Regions from separate parts of the Variovorax sp. 10N412 genome, predicted to be linked through region 2. Evidence: riboswitches for the same ligand, from Rfam matches in the RefSeq annotation. Region 2 holds a riboswitch; the other holds the start of a gene.

Region 1 (11,721 bases), on a different contig from region 2:
CAAGCAGATGCTGCCGATCGTGCGCCAGGTCGGCGGCCACCGCTACGTTGCGGCCTCCAAGGACGGCCTGACGATGATGGGCCTGCCGGTCGGCAAGCCGCGCGCGCCCCGCCTGCCGCTGCCCGAGGCCGACGCCGCGGACCTGCGCCGCGAGCTGGCCCGCCTCGAACTGCTGGACTCGATCCGCGCCTGAGCGCCGGTGTCCCCGCATCTCGTTCCTGCCTTTCCCTTTCGTCGCCTCGTTCATTTCCTGAAGGACCACCCCATGAAACTGCTCCCCGCTCTCGCGTCGGCAACGGCACTCTTCATCTTCTGCGCGGGCGCCGCGAACGCGCAGGCGTGCAAGTCGCCCGTGCCCGACTCGGCCCTCGTCAAGAAGGGCACGCTGACCATGTCGGTCAACCCGACCCTGCCGCCGATGCAGTTCGTCGACCAGACCGGCGCGCTCAAGGGCATGCGGGTGGAGCTCGGAGAGGCCATCGCCAAGCGCTTGTGCCTCACGCCGGAGTACGTGCGCATCGAGTTCTCCGCCATGATCCCGGGCCTGCAGGCCGGCCGCTGGGACGTCATCAACACCGGCATCTTCTACACGGAAGAGCGCGCCAAGCTGATGCAGATGCTCATCTATGAAGACCAGGCCATCAGCATCAGCACGGCCAAGGGCAACCCGCTGAAGATTGCCAGGACGGACGACCTGTCGGGCAAGAGCATCGGCGTGGAACTCGGCGGCTTCGAGGAGCGCAAGGCGCGCGAGCTCGACAAGGCGCTCACCGACAAGGGCATGAAGGGCATGACCATCCGCACCTTCGAGAACTTCGCCATGGCCTTCCAGGCGCTGCGCGCCGGCCAGGTCGAGGTTGCCCTGTCGATCGACTCCACCGGCGCCGAATACCAGAAGCGCGGCGACTTCGAACGAGTGCTGAACGGCCTGTTCCCTACCCCGGTGGCGCTGGCCGCCCGCAACAAGGACCTGGCCGCGGCCATGGCCAAGGCGATGAACGACATGAAGGCCGACGGCAGCTTCCAGAAGCTGTTCGACCAGTACGGCGTGAAGGCGGTCGACGGCGCCGTCATCGTCAAGGGCCCGGCGGGCTGAGCCGCGGCGGCACAGCCAACGAGCACACCAAGGAACGTTCATGGGACAAGGCTGGAGCTGGTCGGGGTTCTTCGACTACCTGTTCAATCCGTACATCCTCAGCGGCGCGGTGACCACGCTGTGGCTCACGCTCGCGGCGATCGCGGGCGGGCTGGTCGTGGGTTGCGCGCTGGCGCTGGCCCGGCTGTCCAGCCGCAGCTGGGTGGCGGGGCCCGCGCACTTCTACATCTGGGTGTTCCGCGGCACGCCGCTGCTGGTGCAGCTGATCATCATCTACACCGGCCTGCCCCAGTTCGGCCTGAAGCTGTCGGTGGTCGAGTCGGCGCTGCTGGGCCTGATCCTCAACGAGGCCGCCTACCTGGCGGAGATCGTGCGCGGCGGCATCCAGTCGATTTCCGCCGGGCAGACCAACGCGGCCCGCGCCGTCGGCTTCAGCAGCGCGCAGACCATGCGCTACGTCGTCCTGCCCCAAGCCATGCGCCTGATCGTGCCGACGCTGGGCAACAGCATCAACGGCCTGCTCAAGACCACGTCGATCACCTCGGTGATCTCCATGGAAGAGCTGCTGCGCCGCACCCAGGTGCTGATCCAGGAAAAATTCATGGTGCTCGAGCTGTTCGTGGTCGCCGCCATCTATTACCTGCTGATGACCACGGCCTGGGACTTCATCCAGCGGCGCATCGAGCGCCACTACGGCCGCGCCTACGGCAATGCGGGCGCGCCGGTCGTGCCTGCTGACCCCGCGCTCGAGCAGCGCTGACGCACCCTCCCGAGAGTCCCATGAGCACCTACGACCTGATCCTGCGCAACGCCGACATCGCCACCGCGGGCGACCGCTACACCGCCGACATCGGCGTGCGCGACGGGCGCATCTGCGCCATCGCGCAAGACCTGGGCGCGAGCGCCGCCCGCGAAATCGACGCGGCCGGCCGGCTCGTCACGCCGGGCGGCGTGGACGGCCACTGCCACTTCGACCAGCCGACGGGCGACGGCTCGCGCTTCGCGGACGACTTTCTCTCCGGCACGCGTTCGGCGGCCTGCGGCGGCACCACCACCGTGCTGCCGTTCGCCGCGCAGCAGAAGGGCCACAGCATCCAGGAGGCGGTGGACGACTACCACCGCCGCGCCGAGGGCAAGGCCGTGATCGACTACGCCTTCCACCTGATCGTGGCCGACGCCACGCGCGACGTGACGCAGCGCGAGCTGCCCGCATTGATCGAGAAGGGCTACACCTCCTTCAAGATCTACATGACCTACGACGATCTCAAGCTGGACGACCGCCAGATCATCGAGGTGCTGGCCACCGCGCGCCGGCACGGCGCCATGACCATGATCCACGCCGAGAACAGCGACTGCATCGCCTGGCTCACCGAGCAGTTGCTCGACGCGGGGCTCACGGCGCCGCGCTACCACAGCAGTTCGCGCCCGATGGCGGTGGAGCGCGAGGCCACGCACCGGGCCATTGCGCTGGCCGAACTGGTCGACACGCCGATCCTGATCGTCCACGTCTCGGGCCGCGAGGCGATCGAGCAGATCCACTGGGCGCGCGGGCGCGGCCTGCCGATCCATGCGGAGACCTGCCCGCAGTACCTGTTCCTGAGCGCCGAGGACCTGGGCATCGACCCCGACGATCCGATGCACGGCGCGCGCTGCATCTGCAGCCCGCCGCCGCGCGACAAGGCCAACCAGCAGTTCATCTGGAACGGGCTGTCGAGCGGGCTGTTCACCATCTTCTCGTCCGACCATGCGCCGTTCAACATGGGCGGCACCGACGGCAAGCGCGTGGCCGGCGACGACGCGTCCTTCGACCGCATTCCGAACGGCATTCCCGGCGTGGAAACGCGCTTGCCGCTGCTGATGAGCGAGGGCGTGCTCAAGGGGCGCATCGACATCCACCGCTTCGTCGAGCTCACGTCCACCAACCCGGCGCGGCTGTACGGGCTGTACCCGCGCAAGGGCACCATCGCCGTAGGCAGCGACGCCGACTTCGTGGTCTGGGACGTGTTCGCCCCGGGCCAGGAAAAGCTGCTCACCAACAGCATGCTGCACCATGCCGTCGACTACACGCCCTACGAAGGCATGGCGCTGCGCGCGTGGCCGGGCGTGACCGTGTCTCGCGGCCGCGTGGTGTGGCAGGACGGCGCATTCCTGGCCGAGCCCGGCTCGGGCCAGTTCCTGCCTTGCCTTCGGCCGCGCGCGCCGAACGACGGCAATCCGCTGGACAAATGGCTCTGAGCCTGCCGGGCAGCGCCGCGAGGCGGCCCTGATAAGCTCTGCCGCCCCTGTGGCCCCTTGGCTTTTTCTCGCAGCCTTCCTTGCGGCCTTCGCCCTTTTTCGCATGCCCAGCCTTCCCAGCCCCACGCAGCCCGCCACCATCACGATCGCTCCCCTGGAGGTGCGCTCCGCCAGCCTGGCCGAGCAGGCCTACGAGCGGCTGCGCACGCTGATCCTCGACCGCCAGATATCGGCCGGCAGTCCGCTGCAGGAGGCGCGGCTGGCGGAAGACCTGCGCATCTCGCGCACGCCGATGCGCGAGGCGCTGGTGCGGCTGGCGGGCGAGGGCCTGCTGGTGCGGCGCGACGCGCGTTCCTACGCCGTGCGCGCGCTCGGAACCAAGGAGTACTTCGACTGCATGCGTGCGCGCGAGGTGATCGAATGCGAGGGCATCGCGCTGGCCGTCGGAAAAATCACCGACGCCGAAATCGACACGCTCGAAACCGACATCCAGGCACTCGACGCCGGCGAGCACACCGAGACCGAGCACTGGCACTTCGACGACCGTTTCCACCTGCTGATCGCCACTGCCAGCGGCAACGTGGTGTTTCCGCGGCTGGTGGAAGAGTTGCGTGTCAATGCACGGCTGTTCCGCCTGCACAGCCCGTTGCACAGGCAGCCGGAGAACCACGACGAGCACGGCGAGATCGTTCGCGCGTTGCGCGCACGGGACGCCGAGCGCGCCCGCACCGCCATGCGCGAGCACCTGCGAAGCCTGCAGGAAGACGTGAGGCGCGCCCTGACCGAGTGACGGGTGCCTCAGGCGTCCAGGTGCCGCGCCGTGTGCGCGGCAATGGCGTCGACGATCTGCGGCCACATCGGAATCGGCAGCGCATGGCCCATGCCCGCGATGCGCAGCAGCTTGGCGCCGGGAATCGCATCGGCCACGTCGACGCCGCAGGCCACCGGCACCAATGGATCGGCCTCGCCGTGGATCACCAGCGTGGGCACCTGCACGTCGTGCAGCGCGGGCTTGCGGTTGCCCGAGGCCAGGATGGCTGCGAACTGGCGCGCCACGCCGGGCGGGTTGAGTCCGCGCAGGAACACGAGCTGGGCCCGCTCGGTGTCGCGCGCCTCGTCGAGCGGAAAGTCCGCTGTACCGCGCAGCACGCGCCACACCTTGGCGTAGTGCGGCAGGTAGGCCTCGAAGGTGGTCGGCGAAGGCGCGAACAGCACCGCCATCGCCTCGGGCGTGGGCGGCGGCAGGGCCGGGTTGCCGGTGCTCGACATGATGCTGGTGAACGACAGCATCCGGTGCGCATGGTGAATGCACAGCTCCTGCCCGATGGCGCCGCCCATGGAGGCGCCCACGACGTGGGCGCGCGCGATGCCCAGCGCGTCGAGCAGCCCGACGCAGTCGCCGGCCATGTCGCGCAGGGTGTAGGGCACCTGCAGCGGCCGGCCGGCCATGGCCTGGTGCATCAGCAGCTGGATGTCGGGCACGCCGAGCTCGGTCAGGTAGCTCGAGTGGCCGATGTCGCGGTTGTCGAAGCGGATCACGCGATGGCGGCCGGTTTCGGCGAGCCGCGCGCAAAACGCGTCGTCCCAGGCGACCATCTGGGCGCCGAGACCCATGACCAGCAACAGCGGCGTGGCGGCCGGGTCGCCGAAGCTGTCCCAGGCGAGTTCGATGCCGTTGACGCGCGTGCGCCGCTCGACCGGTGGCGGGGCTGCTGCTGGGGGCATGGCGGCGGGTTCCGGCTTACTTGCGCTGCAGCAGCTTGGTCACTTCGTCCACGTTGGACTGGATGCGCTGGCGCACCACGTCGAACGCATCGGCCTGCGACTTGGCCGCGAGGTTGGCGAGCTCCTTGATGTCGTCGATGGCGCGCTGGAACGACTGGCGGCCGAGTTCGTCGAGCTTGGCGAGGTTTTCCTTCGGGTCCTTGCCCGGCATGCCCTTGGCGGCGCTCTGCCATTCGGTGATGGCGTGCTTGATCATCTCGGTCTGCCGCTGCACCACGGTCTGCAGGCCCTGGTAGGACTTTTCGTTGGCTTCCATGACCGCCTGCAGGTCCTTGCGGCCGCTGTCAAGCAGCTTGCCGGCGCCGCCGGTCAGGTTGAGGTTCTGCAGCCGGTCGGCCATGCCCTTCAGCGGATTGAGCATGTCCGCGGCGTTGGGCATCGCCTGCTTCGCGCCGGCGGTGCTCTCGCTGCTGGAGGGGGTCTTCTTGGCGGCGGCTTTCTTGGCAGTGGCCATGGTGCGCAATCTCCTGTGTCGGGTGAACGGATGGGTGGCTGGAACCTGCCTCGCGGCCGGAGTCCCACGCCACGATACGCCGCACGGGGCCGCCCGCGCCTGTCGCCCGGACAAAAATCCTGCGGGGTTTCCCTCGGATGCGGGGCGACCGCCCCGCATGCCGGTTACATCGGCGGCGCGAAGCCGTCTCGCCCGGCCGTGACGCGCAGGGCCGTGGGCGTGCCGTTCTTCTCCTGCGCATTCACCATGACCTTGGCGCCGGGCACGAGCAGTGCGTCGGTGCCGGGGCGGAAGGTGACCACCGGAGCGTCGGGCGGCACGATGACGGTCTTCTCGCCGCCCTTGTAGGTCAGGCGCATCTGCTGCCCGCCGCGCACCGACTTCGGCGCCGCGGCCAGGTCGGCGACGGTGGCGTTGGTCATGGTGCTGTCGGGCAGCAGGTCCCAAGGCCTGTGGCCTTCACCCGTGCCGCGCGCGGCCTCGGGGAACACCACCACTTCGATCGCCTTCTGCGTGCCGTCGGGCTGCGGCATGGCGGCGGTGCCGATGAAACTGCCGCGCTTGATGTCGGACAGCTTGATGCGGTAGACCTCCGACACCGGCATGTCGGCCGGGCGTGCGAGGCTGACGACCTCGCCGCCGCGGTCCTGGACCACGAGGGTCTTGGCGTCTACGCGCACGATGGTGCCGCGGATGCGCACCGGGTCGGCGTTCTGCGCGGCGGCGAGGACCGGGACGCTGGCCGTGGCGACGAGTGCGGCTGCGGCAAGCAGGGCCGAGGGGATTCTGGAGTGCGTGAGCGACATGGGCGGGGGCTTCCGTGGTTGGGTGCGAACCAATGTACGCCTGTGCGGCAGAACGCGCTTTCCGTGATGTGGGATACCCGAGCGATTGGCGGGCCCGGGCGCCGCGTCTACAATCCGCCGTTCCGAGGAGCGTTGCAGCGCCGTCAGGCGTGAGGCTCGGACCACATCGCAACCACGCTCATCCGCTGTTCTCGCGGTGAGTCCTTTTTCCGTCAGACCCCCGAACGCAGTGGCATCTTTCAAACCAGTTTTGGAGTTCTCATGAGCGCTGTTCTCAAGCCCACCCCCGTGTCCACCGCCGACCAGGCGATTGCCGACCTGTCCCTCGCCGCCTGGGGCCGCAAGGAAATCCGCATCGCGGAAACCGAAATGCCCGGCCTGATGGCCATCCGTGAAGAGTTCTCCAAGGCGCAGCCGCTCAAGGGCGCGCGCATCACGGGTTCGATCCACATGACCATCCAGACGGCCGTGCTGATCGAGACGCTGCAAGCCCTGGGCGCCGAAGTGCGCTGGGCCTCGTGCAACATCTTCTCGACGCAGGACCACGCCGCCGCCGCCATCGCCGCCGCCGGCACGCCGGTGTTCGCCATCAAGGGCGAGTCGCTTAAGGACTACTGGGACTACACCCACGCCATCTTCGACTTCGGCCCCAAGGGGTCGAAGGGCGAAGGCCCGAACATGATCCTGGACGACGGCGGCGACGCCACGCTGCTGATGCACCTGGGCCAGCGCGCCGAGAAGGACCTGGGCGTGCTCGCCAACCCGACCAGCGAAGAAGAACGCATCCTCTACGCCGCCATCAAGGCCAAGCTGGCCGTGGACGGCACCTGGTACACCCGCAAGGCCGCCGAGATCATCGGCGTGACCGAGGAAACGACCACCGGCGTGCACCGCCTGAACGAGATGTCCGCCAAGGGCACGCTGCAGTTCCGCGCCATCAACGTGAACGACTCGGTCACCAAGAGCAAGTTCGACAACCTGTACGGCTGCCGCGAATCGCTGGTGGATGGCATCAAGCGCGCGACCGACGTGATGATCGCCGGCAAGGTGGCCTGCGTGGCCGGCTACGGCGACGTGGGCAAGGGCTCGGCCCAGGCACTGCGCGCACTGAGCGCCCAGGTGTGGGTGACCGAGATCGACCCGATCAACGCCCTGCAGGCCGCCATGGAAGGCTACAAGGTCGTGACCATGGAGTACGCCGCCGACAAGGCCGACATCTTCGTGACCACCACCGGCAACAAGGACGTCATCACGCATGACACCATGGCCGCCATGAAGGACCAGGCCATCGTCTGCAACATCGGCCACTTCGACAACGAGATCGACGTCGCGTCGATCGAGAAGTACGAGTGGGAAGAAATCAAGCCGCAGGTCGACCACATCACCTTCCCGGACGGCAAGAAGATCATCCTGCTGGCCAAGGGCCGCCTGGTGAACCTGGGCTGCGGCACGGGCCACCCGAGCTTCGTGATGTCGTCGTCGTTCGCCAACCAGACCATCGCCCAGATCGAGCTGTTCACCAAGCCCGACGCCTATGAAGCCGGCAAGGTCTACGTGCTGCCCAAGCACCTCGACGAAAAGGTGGCGCGCCTGCACCTGAAGAAGGTCGGCGCCATGCTGACCGAGCTGACCGACTCGCAGGCCGCCTACATCGGCGTGAGCAAGAACGGCCCGTACAAGCCCGACACGTACCGTTATTGATAGCGCAATGAAAAACCTCCGTGCTTCGCGCTGCGGTGCGAGCTTGCTTGGGGCGGCCCGGCGCTTCGCTCATGCGCGCTGATCAACTGTTGGTGGAGCGCGGCATGGCCGCGTCGCGTTCGCAGGCCGTGCGGCTCATTGCCGGCGGCATGCGCTGGCGCGACGCGGGCACGAGCGACGCGTGGCGCCCGGTCGTCAAGAACAAGGACGAAGTGCCCGAATCGGCCGAGCTCGAGCTCGCCGATGCGGCCGAGGCCCGGTACGTGTCGCGCGGCGGGCTCAAGCTCGAAGGCGCGCTCGCGGTGAGCGGCGTCGACCCGGCCGGCAAGCTGTGCCTCGACGTGGGCCAGTCGACCGGCGGCTTCACCGATTGCCTGCTGCAGCGCGGCGCTGCGAAGGTGGTCGGCGTCGACGTCGGCCACGGGCAGCTGCATGCGAAGTTGCGCGAGGACGCGCGCGTGGTGGCCATCGAGGGTGTCAATGCGCGTGCGCTGTCGGCGGACGACCTGCATGAAGACGGTGACGAGGACGCAGAGCCCGAGGCGTCCGAGCAGCCCGCCGATCCGCGTTTCGACCTGATCGTCGGCGACCTGTCGTTCATCTCGCTCACGCTGGTGCTGCCTGCCGTGGTCGAGTTCCTGGCCGACGACGGCCAGTTGCTGATGCTGGTCAAGCCGCAGTTCGAACTGCAGCCCGGCCAGGTCGGCAAGGGCGGCATCGTGCGCGACGAATCGATGTATCCGGTGGTCGAGAAACGCCTGCACGACGCCTGCGAGGCGCTCGATCTGCGTGTGCTGCGCTGGTTCGACAGCCCGATCGCCGGGGGCGACGGCAACCGCGAGTTTTTCATTCATGCCGTGCGCGCTGCCAAGGCGAGCGACGGTTCCTAAGGAGACGCAGGTGCGCCTTCCGCTGAGTTTCGAATTCTTCCCGACCAAGACGCCCGAAGGCGCGGTCAAGCTGCGCGCCGCGCGCCAGCAGCTGTATGTGCGCAAGCCGCAGTTCTGCTCGGTCACCTACGGCGCGGGCGGCTCCACGCACCACGGCACCTTCGGTGCGGTGCAGGAGATCCTGTCCGAAGGCGTGGACGCCGCGAGCCACTTCTCGTGCATCGGCGCCACGCGCGCCACGGTGCGCGAGCAGCTCGGCGAGCTCAAGGCCATGGGCGTGAAGCGCCTGGTGGCGCTGCGCGGCGACCTGCCCAGCGGCTATGGCATTGGCGGCGAATTCCAGTACGCGAGCGACCTCGTGGCCTTCATCCGCGAGGAAACCGGCCGCGATTTCCACATCGAGGTGGCCTGCTACCCCGAGATCCATCCGCAGGCCCGCTCGCCCGAGGCCGACCTGCAGGCCTTTGCCGCCAAGGTGAAGGCCGGCGCCGATTCGGCGATCACGCAGTACTTCTTCACGCCCGAGGCGTACTTTCGCTTCGTCGACGACGCCCGCAAGCTGGGCATCGACACGCCGATCGTGCCGGGCATCATGCCGATCACGAGTTCGACGCAGCTCATGCGCTTCTCGGACGCCTGCGGCGCCGAGATCCCGCGCTGGGTGCGCCTGCGGCTGCAGGCCTACGGCGACGACACCGCGTCGATCAAGGCCTTCGGCCTCGACGTGGTGACCGACCTGTGCACGCGCCTGCGCGACGGCGGTGCGCCGGCGCTGCATTTCTACACGATGAACCAGTCGGCGGCGACGCTGGCTGTGCTGGAGCGCCTCGATTGAGAGGGGGCGCGGCAGGCGCGGCCGCCTCGTTGCGCGGGGCGCTTCGCCTCGTCTTCGTGGCGGCGAGCTGTGCGCTCGCCGGCTGCGCCATGCCGCCGGCCACGGACGCCGAGGGCGGCAAGCTGCAACCGCTGCCGCGCGCGCTGGCGGTGCCGCCCGGTGCCGCGCCACGCTCCAACGTGCCGTCGGTGCGCTACGACCTCGCAGTCTCTGGCGCTGACGAATTGACGCCGGACGACGGCGTGCCCGGCGACGCCGGACCGCGCGACATCTTCGAGCGCGGTGGCGCCTCGTGGTACGGCATCCAGTTCCATCAGCGCAAGACCGCCAGCGGCGAGCGCTTCGACATGACCGCCATGACGGCGGCGCACAAGACCCTGCCTTTCAATACGCGCGTGTGCGTGCGCAGCCTCGTCAACGGCAGCGAGGTGCTGGTGCGCATCAACGACCGCGGCCCCTATGCGATGGGCCGTGTGATCGACCTGAGCCGCGCCGCGGCCGACCGCATCGGCCTGACCGGCCTGGGCATCAAGCAGGTGGCGCTGACCGTGGTGGACCACGACGGCATGCGTTGCGGTGGCTTGCCGGTGGAGGCGGGGGATGCGCAGGCGCCGGTGGCGTCGGCGGCCGAGCCGCAGCAGCGTGCCAGGGTGCAGGTGCCGGCGCGGCGCAAGGCGCTCGTTCCGGCGCGTCAGCGCAGATAACTCGGTAAACGAAGTCTGCGGGGTTCGGGCTCAGCCGCCCGACTCGAGCGAGAAGGTGGCGTTGCGGTCCTGTCCCAGGCGCTCCGCCAGCTGGGGCAGCGCCGCCGCGAGCAGCGGCTTGAGCGTGTAGGGTGGATTGATCAGGAACATGCCGCTGGCCGGCAGGCCCGGGCGCTGCGTTTCGCCGGAAGCGGCGTCCTTGGTGATCTTGCTCGACTTGACCGTCAGCGTGGCGTGCAGCCACGACTTGCCGGCCTTGGTCGCCATCGTCTTCAGGCGGCGCGGCAGGTCGTGCGCCTCGGGGCGCGGAATGATCGGGTACCAGACCGCGTAGGTGCCCGTGGCGAAGCGCTTGAGCGCCTCGGCGGCGAAGTCGAGCACGCGGCCGTAGTCGGTCTTCATCTCGTAGCTCGGGTCCATCAGTACCAGCGCGCGGCGCGAGGGCGGCGGCAGGAACTTGGTGGCGCTGCCGAATCCGTCCTCGTTCATCACGGCGATCTGCCGGCCGGCCTCGAGCTGGGCGATGTTGGCGTCCAGCGTGCGCGAATCGGTCGGGTGCAGCTCGAACAGCTTGAGCTTGTCGTGGTCGCGCAGCAGGTGCTGCACGATGAACGGCGAGCCGGGGTAGACGCGTGCGCCGCCGTTGGGGTTGAAGTCGCTGATCACGCTCAGGTAGCGGGCGATGGCGTCGGCCAGCGGGGCTTGCGCCTCAGGCGCTACCTTTTTGGTAGCGGACTTCGCAGCGGGCGCGTGCGTTGTGGGCTCTTTCTTGCCTGAGAGAAGGCGCAGGATGCCTTCGGCAGCCTCGCCGCTGGTGCCTGCATAGTCGCCGTCGAGGCGGTACAGGCCGGCGCCGGCGTGGGTGTCGACGACCGTCAGGGCTGCCTCTTTTTCAAGCAGGTGATCGAGCGTGGCAATCAACACCGTGTGCTTGAGCACGTCGGCGTGGTTGCCGGCATGGAAGGCGTGGCGGTAACTGAACATAGGGTGGGAATGGTAACGGTGTTGGGGGAAGCATATGCAAATTTGCCAGCGCAAGGCCGTTCTTTATATAATCGAGGGCTTCGCAGCGTTTTTGTAGCCCCGCGGCGAAGTCTCCCGAGCCGTTTTGCGGTGCGGGGTTCACCCACCTAAGAGATTCCCATCAGAGGAACGCCGACCGTGGAAAAGGGCTCGCCAAACCCTCTTTTCAAGAGAAAAACTCATGACCAAAAC
Region 2 (11,721 bases):
TTCAGCGAAGAACGCGTCCTCAGCGTCCACCACTGGACCGACCGCCTGTTCACCTTCACCACCACGCGCGACCCGGCCTTGCGCTTCTCGAACGGTCATTTCACGATGATCGGCCTGAAGGTCAACAACAAGCCCCTGCTGCGCGCGTACAGCATCGTGAGCCCGAACTACGAGGAGCACCTCGAGTTCCTGAGCATCAAGGTCGAGGACGGCCCGCTCACCTCGAAGCTGCAGCACATCCAGGTGGGCGACACCATCATCGTGGGCCGCAAGCCCACCGGCACGCTGCTGATCGACTACACGCTGCCGGCCAAGCGCCTGTACCTGTTCGGCACCGGCACCGGCCTCGCACCGTTCATGAGCATCATCCGCGACCCGGACACCTACGAGAAGTTCGAACAGGTCATCCTGGTGCACGGCGTGCGCCAGGTCGACGAGCTGGCCTACCACGACCTCGTGACCGACCACCTGCCCAAGCACGAGATCCTGGGCGAGATGATCGAAAAGCAACTGCTGTACTACCCCACGGTCACGCGCGAGGAGTTCCGCAACCAGGGCCGCATCACCGACCTGATCGAGAGCAACAAGCTCACCGACGACCTGGGCCTGCCCCCGCTCAATGTCGAGGAAGACCGCGTCATGCTGTGCGGCAGCCCCGGCCTGCTGGTCGACCTGAAGCACATCCTGGAGAAGCGCGGCTTCAAGGAAGGCAACACGAGCACGCCGGGCGACTTCGTGGTCGAGCGCGCCTTCGCCGAGAAATAAGCAGGACCTCGCGCGCCCGATGGCCGACAGCCGCTCCGCACCCAAGACCAAGCCCCAGCGCCGCACCGGCGTGCGCGAGGCGGCGGCCCAGGCCACGCGCGACAGCATCCTGAAATCGGCGACCAAGGTGTTCGCCAAGTACGGCTTCGACGGCGGCAGCGTGGAGAAGATCTCCAAGGCCGCCAAGTCGTACGACCGCATGATCTATTACTACTTCGGCAGCAAGGAAGGCCTGTTCATTGCGGTGCTCGAAGGCATCTACAAGCGCATGGACGACGCCGAGGCGGCGATTGCGCTCGACGCCACGCGCCCGGTGGAGGCGCTCACCGAAGTCATCCGCTTCGTGCTGGGCTACTACCGCAAGAACCCCGAGTTCGTCACGCTGCTGAACACCGAGAACCTGCACAAGGGCCGGCACATTTCGAAGTCGCTGCGCGCACGCGAGTATTCGTCGCGCGCGGTGGCCATCCTTGCGGAAATCCTGGCCAGCGGCGCCGCCCAGGGCCTGTTCCGCAAGGACCTGGTGGCGCGCGACATCTACCTGCTGATCGCGTCCACGGGTTATTTCTACACCTCGAACCGTCACACGCTCACCGCCTTCCTCGGCGAGCCGATGGAGTCGCCGGAAGCCGTCACGCACTGGGAAGACTTCGTGATCGAGACGCTGCTGCGCACCGTGCGCGCAGACGAGCAGCTGCAAGAGCCGCAAGACAACAACACCACTCCCCCACCCCACGAGGACACATCGAAATGGCAGAAATCGCAGCCGGCGGCAAGTCGGGCAAGGTCGTCATCAAGAACATAGGGCTGCTGCTCTCGGGCGACATCGACAAGCCCATCCTCGACGCAGACACCATCGTGGTGAACGACGGCCTGATCGTGGCGGTCGGCAAGGAAAAGGACTGCGACCTCGAAGGCGCGCAGACCGTCATCGATGCGCGCAAGACCTGCGTGGCGCCAGGCCTGATCGACAGCCACGTGCACCCGGTGTTCGGCGACTGGACGCCGCGCCAGGGCCAGATCGGCTGGATCGACTCGACCATGCACGGCGGCGTGACGACCATGATTTCGGCCGGCGAGGTGCACCTGCCCGGCCGACCGAAAGACATCGTCGGCCTGAAGGCGCTGGCCATCACCGCGCAGCGCGCCTTCGACAACTTCCGCCCCGGCGGCGTGAAGGTGCTGGCGGGCGCGCCCGTCATCGAGAAGGGCATGGTCGAGAGCGACTTCAAGGAACTCGCCGAAGCCGGCGTGGGCCTGCTGGGCGAAGTGGGCCTGGGTTCGGTCAAGGCCGGCTACGAGGCCAAGGAGATGGTGGCGTGGGCGCGCAAGTACGGCATCCAGAGCACCATCCACACGGGCGGCCCGTCGATTCCGGGCTCGGGCCTGATCGACAAGGACGTGGTGCTGGAGGCCGACGCCGACATCATCGGCCACATCAACGGCGGCCACACCTCGCTGCCCGAGGCGCATGTGTGCGAGCTGTGCGAGAAGAGCACGCGCGCCATCGAGATCGTGCACAACGGCAACGAGAAGGTGGCCATTGCCGCGGCCAAGGCGGCGCTGGAACTGAAGTGCCCGCACCGCGTGATCCTGGGCACCGACGGGCCCGCGGGCTCGGGCGTGCAGCCGCTGGGCATCCTGCGCATGGTGGCGATGCTGTCGTCCATCGCGAACATCCCGGCCGAGCTGGTGTTCTGCTTTGCCACCGGCAACACGGCACGCATCCGCAAGCTGAACTGCGGGCTGATCGAGGTGGGCCGCGACGCCGACTTCGTCTTCATGGACCGTGCGCAGCATTCGCCCGCGCCGGGCCTGCTCGAAAGCGTGCAGCTGGGCGACATTCCGGGCGTGGGCATGGTGATGATCGACGGCATCGTGCGCTCGGGCCGCAGCCGCAACACGCCGCCCGCGACAGAGATTCCGGTGGTGGTTTCAGGCGCGCACTAAGCGCCCTGAAGGCTTTTGCGCCCGGCGGCCTCAGCCGCCGCGGTGCGAGCGAAAGACCAGGTAGCGCGCCGACAGGAAGTTGACGCTCATGCCGGCCAGGCTGCCCACCGCCACGCCGACGGCGGCCGCCCAGCGGCCCTCCACCCAATGGAGCACGAGCACATAGGCGCCGTAGTTCAGCACCGCGCCGGCGGCCATGGTGGACAGGTAGGCCAGGTACTCGCGCCAGACCGATGCGCCGCCCGCCGATGCGCTGGCCGCGAAGGTGTAGCGCCGGTTGAACACCCAGGTGGTGGTGGCCGCCGCAAGGAACGACACCACGCGCGCCCCATACCAGCCCAGCAGCGGCGCCAGCAGGTAGAGCAACACCACGTCGACGACGAAGCCGATCACGCCACCCACGGCGAAGGAGAGGAACTCGCGCCCGATCTTCATCGCGCAGTGCGCGAAGCGCTTTCCCGCACCCCGGGAATCGCCAGGTAGCGCAGCCGCTTGGCCTCCTGGCGCCCGAGCGTCACGGTGTGCATCACGATGCCGCACACGAAGGACAGCATCGCGCCCAGCATCGCACCGGTGGCCAGCACCGCCGTGGGGAGCCGCGGCACCAGGCCGGTGTGCAGGTAGGTCATGAGCAGCGGCACGACCAGCGCAATCGACAGCAGCACCAGCAGCGCCGCGATGATCGAGAAGAACTGCAGCGGCCGCTCGCTCACGAACAGCTTGCAGATGGTCTTGAGGATGCGCCAGCCGTCGCGGTAGGTCGACAGCTTGCTCACCGAGCCTTCGGGGCGCGTGCTGTAGGCCGTGCTTTCCTCGGCGTAGGGCATGCGCAGTTCGAGCGCGTGCACGGTGAGTTCGGTCTCGGTCTCGAAGCCGCGCGACAGCGCCGGGAACGACTTGGCATAGCGCCGCGAGAACACGCGGTAGCCCGAGAGCATGTCGGTGAGTGCACCGCCGAACAGCTGCGCCACCGCGCCGGTGAGCATGCGGTTGCCCAGGCGGTGGCCGGCGCGGTAGGTGTGCGCGTCGTGGCCGTCGTCCACGCGGTTGCCGACCACCATGTCGAGGTTGTCCGCCACCAGGCGCTCGATGAGCCGGCCGGCCGCGCCGGCGTCGTAGGTGGCGTCGCCGTCGACCATCACGTACACGTCGGCCTCGACGTCGGCGAACATGCGCCGCACCACGTTGCCCTTGCCGCGCAAGGCCACGTGCGTGACGACGGCGCCGGCCGCGCGCGCCACGGATGCCGTGTCGTCGCTCGATTTGTTGTCGAAGACGTGGATCTGGGCCCCGGGCAGCGCGGCGCGAAAGCCCGTCACCACCTGGGCGATGGCCAGCGCCTCGTTGTAGCAGGGGATGACCACGGCGATGCGCAGCGCGTTGCTGCGGTGGGAGGCGGAGGCTTCGATGTCGGTCATGGTGCGGCAGGAAGGATACGGTAGACCCGGCTGCCGTCTTGCTCGTACTGCACCGCGAAGTACCTGTCGAAGTCGACGCGCGCGCTGAACACCGGCACCACGGCGTTCGGCAGCACGACCGCGGTAAAGCCCAGGCCGCCGAGCTTGCGTGCCAGGTCACCGCCCGACAGGGCTCCGAAATCGGTGTAGCGCCACGGCCCGAGGGTGTCGCCCCAGATGGGGTTGGGGCCATAGTAGATGGCCTCGTTCAGCGCGATCTGGTAGACCCGGCCGGTGGCGTTGCGGCGCAGGTAGTCCATGACGGCGTAGCCGGGCACGTGCTGGCGCAGCAAGGCCTCGCGCGCCTCGGGCGTGACGGAGATCATCGCGACCTTCACCGCGGTCTGGCGCACCGACACGGCGGCCAGCACGGCCAGCAGCAGCACGGGCACCCAGTCGGCCATGCGGGCGCCGGAACGCGCGGTGTCGCGGCTCATCGCACCTGTGGCCCCCTTCGCCGTTGCGTCGGCGCCGGACTGCTCCCGCGCACCGAACAGGCGCCGCACCCCCCCCGCGGCCCAGCCGAACAGCACCTGCCAGCCGATGGCCGCGATGGCGGCCAGCAGCGGGAACGAGGCCGTCAGGTAGCGCGGGTAGCGCGAGGTCACGACCCACACCACCACCGAGTACAGGCAGAACCAGCCGGCGGCGCGCACCGCGGCCGAGCGCTTCCACCACACGCTGAACGGCGCAAAGAACACCGCCCAGAGCAGCGCGTTGGGCAGCGCCGCGTGATCGCGCACGTCCGCCACCTGCTGCACGTAGTCGGCCGGCGTCCATTCGGTGAAGCCGAACACCCGCGCGCCGATGGGATTGAACGGGTCGCCGGTCATGACGGCATTGCGCGCGTACCAGTACACGCACGGCAGCAGGAAGCATCCGAACACCAGCGCCCAGGCCTTGGGACGGCGCTCGTGGCGAACGACGAACAGCGCCACCAGTGGCAGGAAGATCAGCGCCTGGTACTTCGAGCCGGCGGCCACGCCGAGAAAGAACGCGGCCACGCCGAGCCAGCGCAGGCCGCCGTGGGCCCCGTGCCCGATGCGCGCGGGCAGGCCCGGCTCCGACTCGCGCCACCACCACAGCGCCACGCAGGCCGACAGCACGAACAGCGCCACGCCCATGTCGATCAGCGCGTTGGAATAGTCGCCCAGCCCCAGCCAGATGGCCGCGCCGATGCAGGCCGTGAGCCGGTTGGCATGCAGCATGCCCAGCCGGTAGATCATCGTCACCGACAGCGCACCGGCCAAGGCATTGAGAAAGTGCGGCAGCACGTCGTCGCTCACCTGCAGCGCGGCGGCATAGAGCAGGTTGTAGTTGTACGGGAACCAGGGGTAGCGCAACCAGTCGTGGATGCCCAGCGCCCCCTGCTGCGCCACCTGGCGGGCATAGGGCAGGTGGTACATCAGCTCGTCGAAGGCGATCGGCGGGGCCAGCGGCGCGACCAGCGCGGGCATCGCGACCAGGGCCAGCGCGATCATCGCAATGCGCTCGACGTAGGTCCACGGCGCCGCGGCAGGCTCGCTGGCCCGCAGGGCACGCCGCTGGCGAAGCCAGGGTGGCAACTGGACCGCCGCTGCCACGAAGCCCGCGGCGACCAGGGCCACGGTGGCACCGGTCTTGAAGGCGCCAAAGATGGCCAGCGCCTGGAAGGCGCAGATGAACAGGCCCATGCCCAGCGCCACGGCCATGGCCGCTTCGAGCCCCCGGTCGCGGCGCGGCGGTGGCGCCAGGCGGGCCAGCAGTGCGCGGCCATAACCCCAGCAGCTGAAGACGAAGACCGCCAATGCCGCGTAGTGCGCGGCTGCAAACATCAGCTTCTGAATAACAACTCCCGGTGCCGGGCGGCCACGCCGGCCGGCAGGTTCAAAGGACCTTCAAAGATTGGGCGCCAGCATGCGCTCGAGCTCGGCTTCGCTTTGCTTGCGCCGCGCGGCCTGGTCCTGCAACTGGTCGTGCCCGATCTTGCCGACGTTGAAGTACGTCGCATCGGGGTGACTCAGGTAGAAACCACTCACGCTGGCGGCGGGCATCATAGCGAGGCTTTCCGTCAGGGTCATGCCAATGTCCGCGCAGGCCAGAAGGTCGAACATCGGGCCCTTCACGCTGTGGTCGGGGCAGGCCGGATAGCCCGGCGCGGGGCGGATGCCGCGGTACTTCTCCGCAATCATCTCGTCGTTGCTCAGGCCCTCGTCGGCCGCATAGCCCCACAGGTCGGTGCGCGCGCGGTGGTGCAGCGACTCGGCGAAGGCCTCGGCCAGGCGGTCGGCCAGGGCCTTGAGCATGATGGCCGAGTAGTCGTCCAGGTCGTCGATGAAGTACTTCTCCTTCTTCTCGACGCCCAGGCCAGCGGTGACGGCGAACATGCCCACGTAGTCCTTCAGGCCGCTGGCCTTGGGCGCGACGAAGTCGGCCAGGCAGCGGCTCGGGCGCATCACGCCGTCGATGACCTGCTTCTCGGTCTGCTGGCGCATGCCGTACCAGGTGAGCGCCACCTCGCTGCGCGTCTCGTCCGTGTAGAGCTCGATGTCGTCGTCGTTCACCGTGTTGGCCGGCCAGAAGCCGACGATGCCGGCCGCGCTGAGCCAGCGGCCTTCGATCAGGCGCTTGAGCATGCGCTGGCCGTCGGCATACACGCGCACGGCCTCGGTGCCAACGACTTCGTCCTTCAGGATGGCGGGGAACGGGCCGGCCAGGTCCCAGGTCTGGAAGAACGGGCCCCAGTCGATGTACTTGGCGAGCTCGGTCAGGTCGTAGTTCTTGAACACGCGCCGGCCGATGAACTTGGGCACGGGGGGCGTGTAGTTCGACCAGTCGATGGGCGTCTTGTTGGCGCGCACCTTGGCCAGCGGCCACAGCGGCACCTGCTTCTTGTTGGCGTGCTGGGTGCGCACCTTGTCGTAGTCGGCATTGATCTCGTCGATGTAGGCCGCGGCCTGGTCGGACAGCAGGCTCTGCGCCACGCTCACGCTGCGCGAGGCGTCGGGCACGTAGACCACGGGGCCCTCGTAGTGCGGCGCGATCTTCACGGCCGTATGCACGCGGCTGGTGGTGGCGCCGCCGATCATGAGCGGAATCTTCCTGATGCGGAAATGGTCGTCGCGCTGCATCTCGCCGGCCACGAACTGCATCTCTTCCAGGCTCGGCGTGATCAGGCCCGACAGGCCCACGATGTCGGCGCCCTCGACCTTGGCGCGCGCCAGGATCTCGTGGCACGGGACCATCACGCCCATGTTCACCACTTCGAAGTTGTTGCACTGGAGCACGACGGTGACGATGTTCTTGCCGATGTCGTGCACGTCGCCCTTGACGGTGGCGATGATGATCTTGCCCTTGGTGCGCACGTCGCGGCCAGCCGCTTCGTCACGCAGCTTTTCTTCCTCGATGTAGGGGAGCAGGTGGGCCACGGCCGACTTCATGACGCGCGCCGACTTCACCACCTGCGGCAGGAACATCTTGCCGGCGCCGAACAGGTCGCCCACGATGTTCATGCCGTCCATGAGCGGCCCTTCGATCACGTGCAGCGGACGGCCGCCCTTGGCCAGGATCTGCTGGTAGGCCTCTTCGGTGTCTTCGACGATGAAGTCGGTGATGCCGTGCACCATCGCGTGCGACAGCCGCTGGTTGACGTGCACCGGGTTGTCGGGCGTGCCGCGCCATTCGAGGCGCTTGCTTTCGTCCTTGGCGCCGCTCTTGGCGGTTTCGGCCACTTCGACGAGGCGTTCGCCGGCGTCCGGGCGGCGGTTGAGCACCACGTCTTCCACGCGCTCGCGCAGCGTGGGCTCCAGGTCGTCGTACACGCCCACCATGCCCGCGTTGACGATGCCCATGTCCATGCCCGCCTGGATGGCGTGGTACAAAAACACGGTGTGGATGGCCTCGCGCATCGGGTCGTTGCCGCGAAAGCTGAAGCTCACGTTGCTCACGCCGCCCGACACCTTGGCGCCCGGCAGGTTCTGCTTGATCCAGCGAACCGCGTTGATGAAGTCGACCGCGTAGTTGTCGTGCTCCTCGATGCCGGTGGCAATGGCGAAGATGTTGGGGTCGAAGATGATGTCTTCCGGCGGGAAGCCCACCTCGTCCACCAGGATGCGGTAGGCCCGCTCGCAGATCTCGACCTTGCGCGCGTAGGTGTCGGCCTGGCCCTTCTCGTCGAACGCCATGACCACCGCGGCGGCGCCGTAGCGGCGCACCAGCTTGGCCTCGTGCTTGAACTTGTCGACCCCCTCCTTCATGGAGATGGAGTTGACGATGCCCTTGCCTTGGATGCAGCGCAGGCCGGCCTCGATGACGTCCCACTTCGAGCTGTCGACCATCACCGGCACGCGCGCGATGTCGGGCTCGCTGGCAATCAGGTTCAGAAAGCGGACCATGGCGGCCTTGCTGTCGAGCATGGCCTCGTCCATGTTGATGTCGATCACCTGGGCGCCGTTCTCGACCTGCTGGCGCGCGACGGCCAGGGCCTCTTCGAACTGGCCATTCAGGATCATCCGCGCGAAGGCCTTGGAGCCGGTGACGTTGGTGCGCTCGCCGATGTTGACGAACAGCGTGCCCTCGCCGATGGCGACCGGTTCGAGGCCGGACAGCTTCATGGGCGGGGGCGCCAGGGGCGCGGAATCGGGGGTAGCTGGAGCGGAAATCTGGGACATGGCCTCACCTGCGGAAGAGTCGAACAGGCGAGCGTCGTTGTCGCCCCAAGCCTGACGGCCGGCCTGTGAGGCCCACCGCTGCAACGCTCCTTGGGAAGGGCCGCATTTTAGGGCGATTCGAATGGGGCCGGGGAAAACCCCAGTTCCCGGCTTCGCCTGTGTCCAACTCGATCAACGGCACCGGGCGCCCGCGGCAGAGCGGTGCCTTGGCCATGCGCGCTGCCGGCCGCGACGGCCGATTCCCGATGGCGGCTAAGTAAGCGCAGGCTTACGCCGGTTGTGGCTCGCCCATTGCCGATGCCGGCAGGCCGAACACACGGTCGAAGGCCCAGTTGAAGACGAAGGTGTAGACCAGGAAGAACACCACCAGGCCCAGGTCCATCACCAGCGCCTGCCAGAGCGACACGCCCAGGCCCCAGGCGAACATCGGCACCAGGAAGGCGATCAGCCCGCCCTCGAAGCCGATGGCGTGGGCGATGCGGCGGCGCACGCTGCGCCCGCGCACGGCCTGGCGCGATTCCCAGCGCTCGAACAGCGCATTGAAGACCAGGTTCCAGATCACCGCGATGACCGAGGCGCCCACCGCCAGCATGCCCGAATGACCGAGCCCGGCGTCCGTCATCAAGGCCAGCCCCGCGCTGGCCGCGACGATGGCGATGCCCTCATAAAGGCTGATGTAGACGATGCGACGTTGAATGCCCTGCATGACTTCTTCTCTTGGTTGGTGACTGCGATGACTGGACTTTATGTGTCATTCGCTGATATAAAAAGTTAACTTGTTTCAATTTTATTGATAGGTCGAGCGCCAATGGCTTTCTCCAGCGACAACGTCGAGGTCTTCCTGGCCGTGATCGACCACGGCTCCTTCTCGGCGGCGGCGCGGGCGCTGCGCAAGGTGCCGTCGGCCGTGAGCATGGCCATCGCCAACCTGGAGGCCGAGCTCGACCTGCCGCTGTTCGACCGCAGCGGCCGCGAGCCCCAGCCCACGCCCGCCGCACGCTCCCTGGAGCCCCAGGCGCGGCTGCTGGCCTCCCAATTGCGGCAACTGCAGGTGCAGGCGCTGGCGCTCACGCAGGGGCTGGAAGACCGGCTGACGCTGGCCATCGCGCCCGAGCTGCTGGCCGCCCCCTGGAGCGGCCCGCTGGCCGAACTGGCGCGCGAGCACCCGCTGCTGCAGGTCGAGGTGCTGGCCGCGCCGCAGGCCGATGCGCTGGCGCTGCTGCACAGCGGCCGCGCGCAGCTGGCCCTGGTGTTCGAGCGCCCCAGCCTCGACGGCCGCGAAGGCTTTCAGGAGGTGGGCAGCGACCTGATGGTGGCGGTCATCGCGCCCGACCACCCCGTGCTCGCCACCAACGGCGGCCGGCTGCGCGAGGACCACCTGACGAACACCCGGCAGATCGTCGTGGCCGGGCGCGACCTGACCACCAGCGACCCGCGCTTCGTGTTCGCGCGCCACGTCTGGCGCACCGACAACGCGCTGGCCGCGCTGAGCCTCATTACCGCCGGGCTGGGCTGGGGCTGGCTGCAGCGCAATTTCGCCAAGCCGCACGTGGCGGCCGGCGCGCTGATCGAGATTCCGTTCGAGAACCTCAGCAACGGGCTGGACCTGTGGGTCGACGTGGTCTGGTCGCGAGAGCGGCCGCTCGGGCTGGGCGCGCAGCGCTTCGTGGCGCTGATTGCGCGCAACCGCCGGGCGGCGGGGGAGTGCGGCGTGAAGACCGGCGGGCTCTAGCGCCCGGGTGCGTCACCGGCCGTGGCCGCCGCCATGGCCCCCGCCGTGCCCGCCGCCACCGTGGCCGCCGCCTCCCGGCCCGCCACCGTGTGGGCGCCCACCGCCGCCACCCGGGTGCGGCCTGCCCGGCGGCGGTCCGGGACGAAAGCCCGGCTGCGGCCGGGGCGGCCTGAACCCCGGGTCGGCCGGCGGGCGAAACCCCGGCGCCGGCGGGGGACGAAACCCCGGCGCTGGCGGCGGGCGAAAGCCCGGGCCTGGTGGCCGGAACCCCGGCCCGGGCTGCCACGGATGCGGCTGCCACCCCGGCCTGACCGGCGGCGGTGGACGCCAGCCCGCCACCGGCGGCGGTGGCCGATTTCCCCACCAGCGCCGGTCGCCGTACCAGGGCCGGTCGCGGTAGTAGTTTGCCCAGTAGCTGCCGATCGCGAAGCCGACGATCGGCACCCCGATCACCGCGCCGTAGGTGGCCAGCGGCACGCGTTGGTCCTGGTAGGCGTAGTCGAGGTTGCGCGACCAGACCCAGCCGCGCCCGCCGTCGGGCAGCACCACGTCGCACCAGCCGTAGCCATTGGTGCAGCCGACCACCTCGAGCGGCTGGCCCGGCGCGAGCCGCGCCACCATCGGATAGTCGCCCGACGGGCCGGCGCGCAGGTTGACGGCGCCGCGTGTGAAGGCCTGCTGCGCCTGAGCCGCGAGGGGAAGGACCACGGCCAGCGCGCCGATGCCGATCCAGCGACAGGTGTTCGGGTTCATGAAATGCTCCTTGCGCCCAGCCTAGGCGCACCACGAAAACCCGTCAATCAGCCCAAACTCTTATTCGCGAAACACCGAGGAACCGGCTTCGCCGGGCCTCAGGTGTTGCCCCCGGCAGGGGGAAGGAGAAGCGACACGAAGTGCGCAAAGCCTGGGGGCGAGCCACATGACCGGCTTCGCCGGGCCTCAGGTGTTGCCCCCGGTAGGGGGAGGAGAAGCGACACGAAGTGTGCGAAGCCTGGGGGCGAGCCAAATTCAGGCGGCTTCGCGGTAGAAGCCGGCGCTGTTGCTGCCCAGCGCGCGGCCCGACACCGGCGCCACGGCCTTGCCGATCGCCGCGATGTGGTCCGGCGTGGTGCCGCAGCAGCCGCCCACGATGTTCACCAGCCCCGCGGCCGCGAACTCGTGCAGCAGG

Evidence for each region. A riboswitch is a leader RNA that binds a small molecule or an ion and turns the genes downstream of it on or off. The one in region 2 is predicted to bind S-adenosylhomocysteine.
Region 1: it holds a riboswitch for S-adenosylhomocysteine, as region 2 does, so the genes downstream of both, ahcY (adenosylhomocysteinase) here and metH (methionine synthase) in region 2, are expected to answer to the same signal.

The regions. Positions count from the first base shown of each region.
Region 1 is NZ_JBFTIO010000007.1:93,470-105,190, forward strand. Features, by position in the region: gene AC1DJH_RS18045 (dihydrodipicolinate synthase family protein) at 1-193, shown strand, start outside; gene AC1DJH_RS18050 (ABC transporter substrate-binding protein) at 266-1,096, shown strand; gene AC1DJH_RS18055 (amino acid ABC transporter permease) at 1,137-1,856, shown strand; gene hydA (dihydropyrimidinase) at 1,877-3,331, shown strand; gene AC1DJH_RS18065 (GntR family transcriptional regulator) at 3,435-4,121, shown strand; gene AC1DJH_RS18070 (alpha/beta fold hydrolase) at 4,130-5,056, opposite strand; gene phaP (TIGR01841 family phasin) at 5,073-5,570, opposite strand; gene AC1DJH_RS18080 (hypothetical protein) at 5,735-6,376, opposite strand; S-adenosyl-L-homocysteine riboswitch at 6,495-6,563, shown strand; gene ahcY (adenosylhomocysteinase) at 6,638-8,077, shown strand; gene AC1DJH_RS18090 (TlyA family RNA methyltransferase) at 8,149-8,967, shown strand; gene metF (methylenetetrahydrofolate reductase [NAD(P)H]) at 8,978-9,802, shown strand; gene AC1DJH_RS18100 (septal ring lytic transglycosylase RlpA family protein) at 9,892-10,506, shown strand; gene AC1DJH_RS18105 (23S rRNA (adenine(2030)-N(6))-methyltransferase RlmJ) at 10,537-11,490, opposite strand; gene rplM (50S ribosomal protein L13) at 11,711-11,721, shown strand, end outside.
Region 2 is NZ_JBFTIO010000010.1:169,774-181,494, forward strand. Features, by position in the region: gene AC1DJH_RS22510 (ferredoxin--NADP reductase) at 1-765, shown strand, start outside; gene AC1DJH_RS22515 (TetR/AcrR family transcriptional regulator) at 785-1,570, shown strand; gene AC1DJH_RS22520 (amidohydrolase family protein) at 1,516-2,715, shown strand; gene AC1DJH_RS22525 (GtrA family protein) at 2,746-3,150, opposite strand; gene AC1DJH_RS22530 (glycosyltransferase) at 3,147-4,133, opposite strand; gene AC1DJH_RS22535 (ArnT family glycosyltransferase) at 4,130-5,986, opposite strand; gene metH (methionine synthase) at 6,050-8,764, opposite strand; S-adenosyl-L-homocysteine riboswitch at 8,844-8,919, opposite strand; gene AC1DJH_RS22545 (PACE efflux transporter) at 9,090-9,527, opposite strand; gene AC1DJH_RS22550 (LysR family transcriptional regulator) at 9,630-10,553, shown strand; gene AC1DJH_RS22555 (SH3 domain-containing protein) at 10,566-11,306, opposite strand; gene AC1DJH_RS22560 (homocysteine S-methyltransferase family protein) at 11,562-11,721, opposite strand, start outside.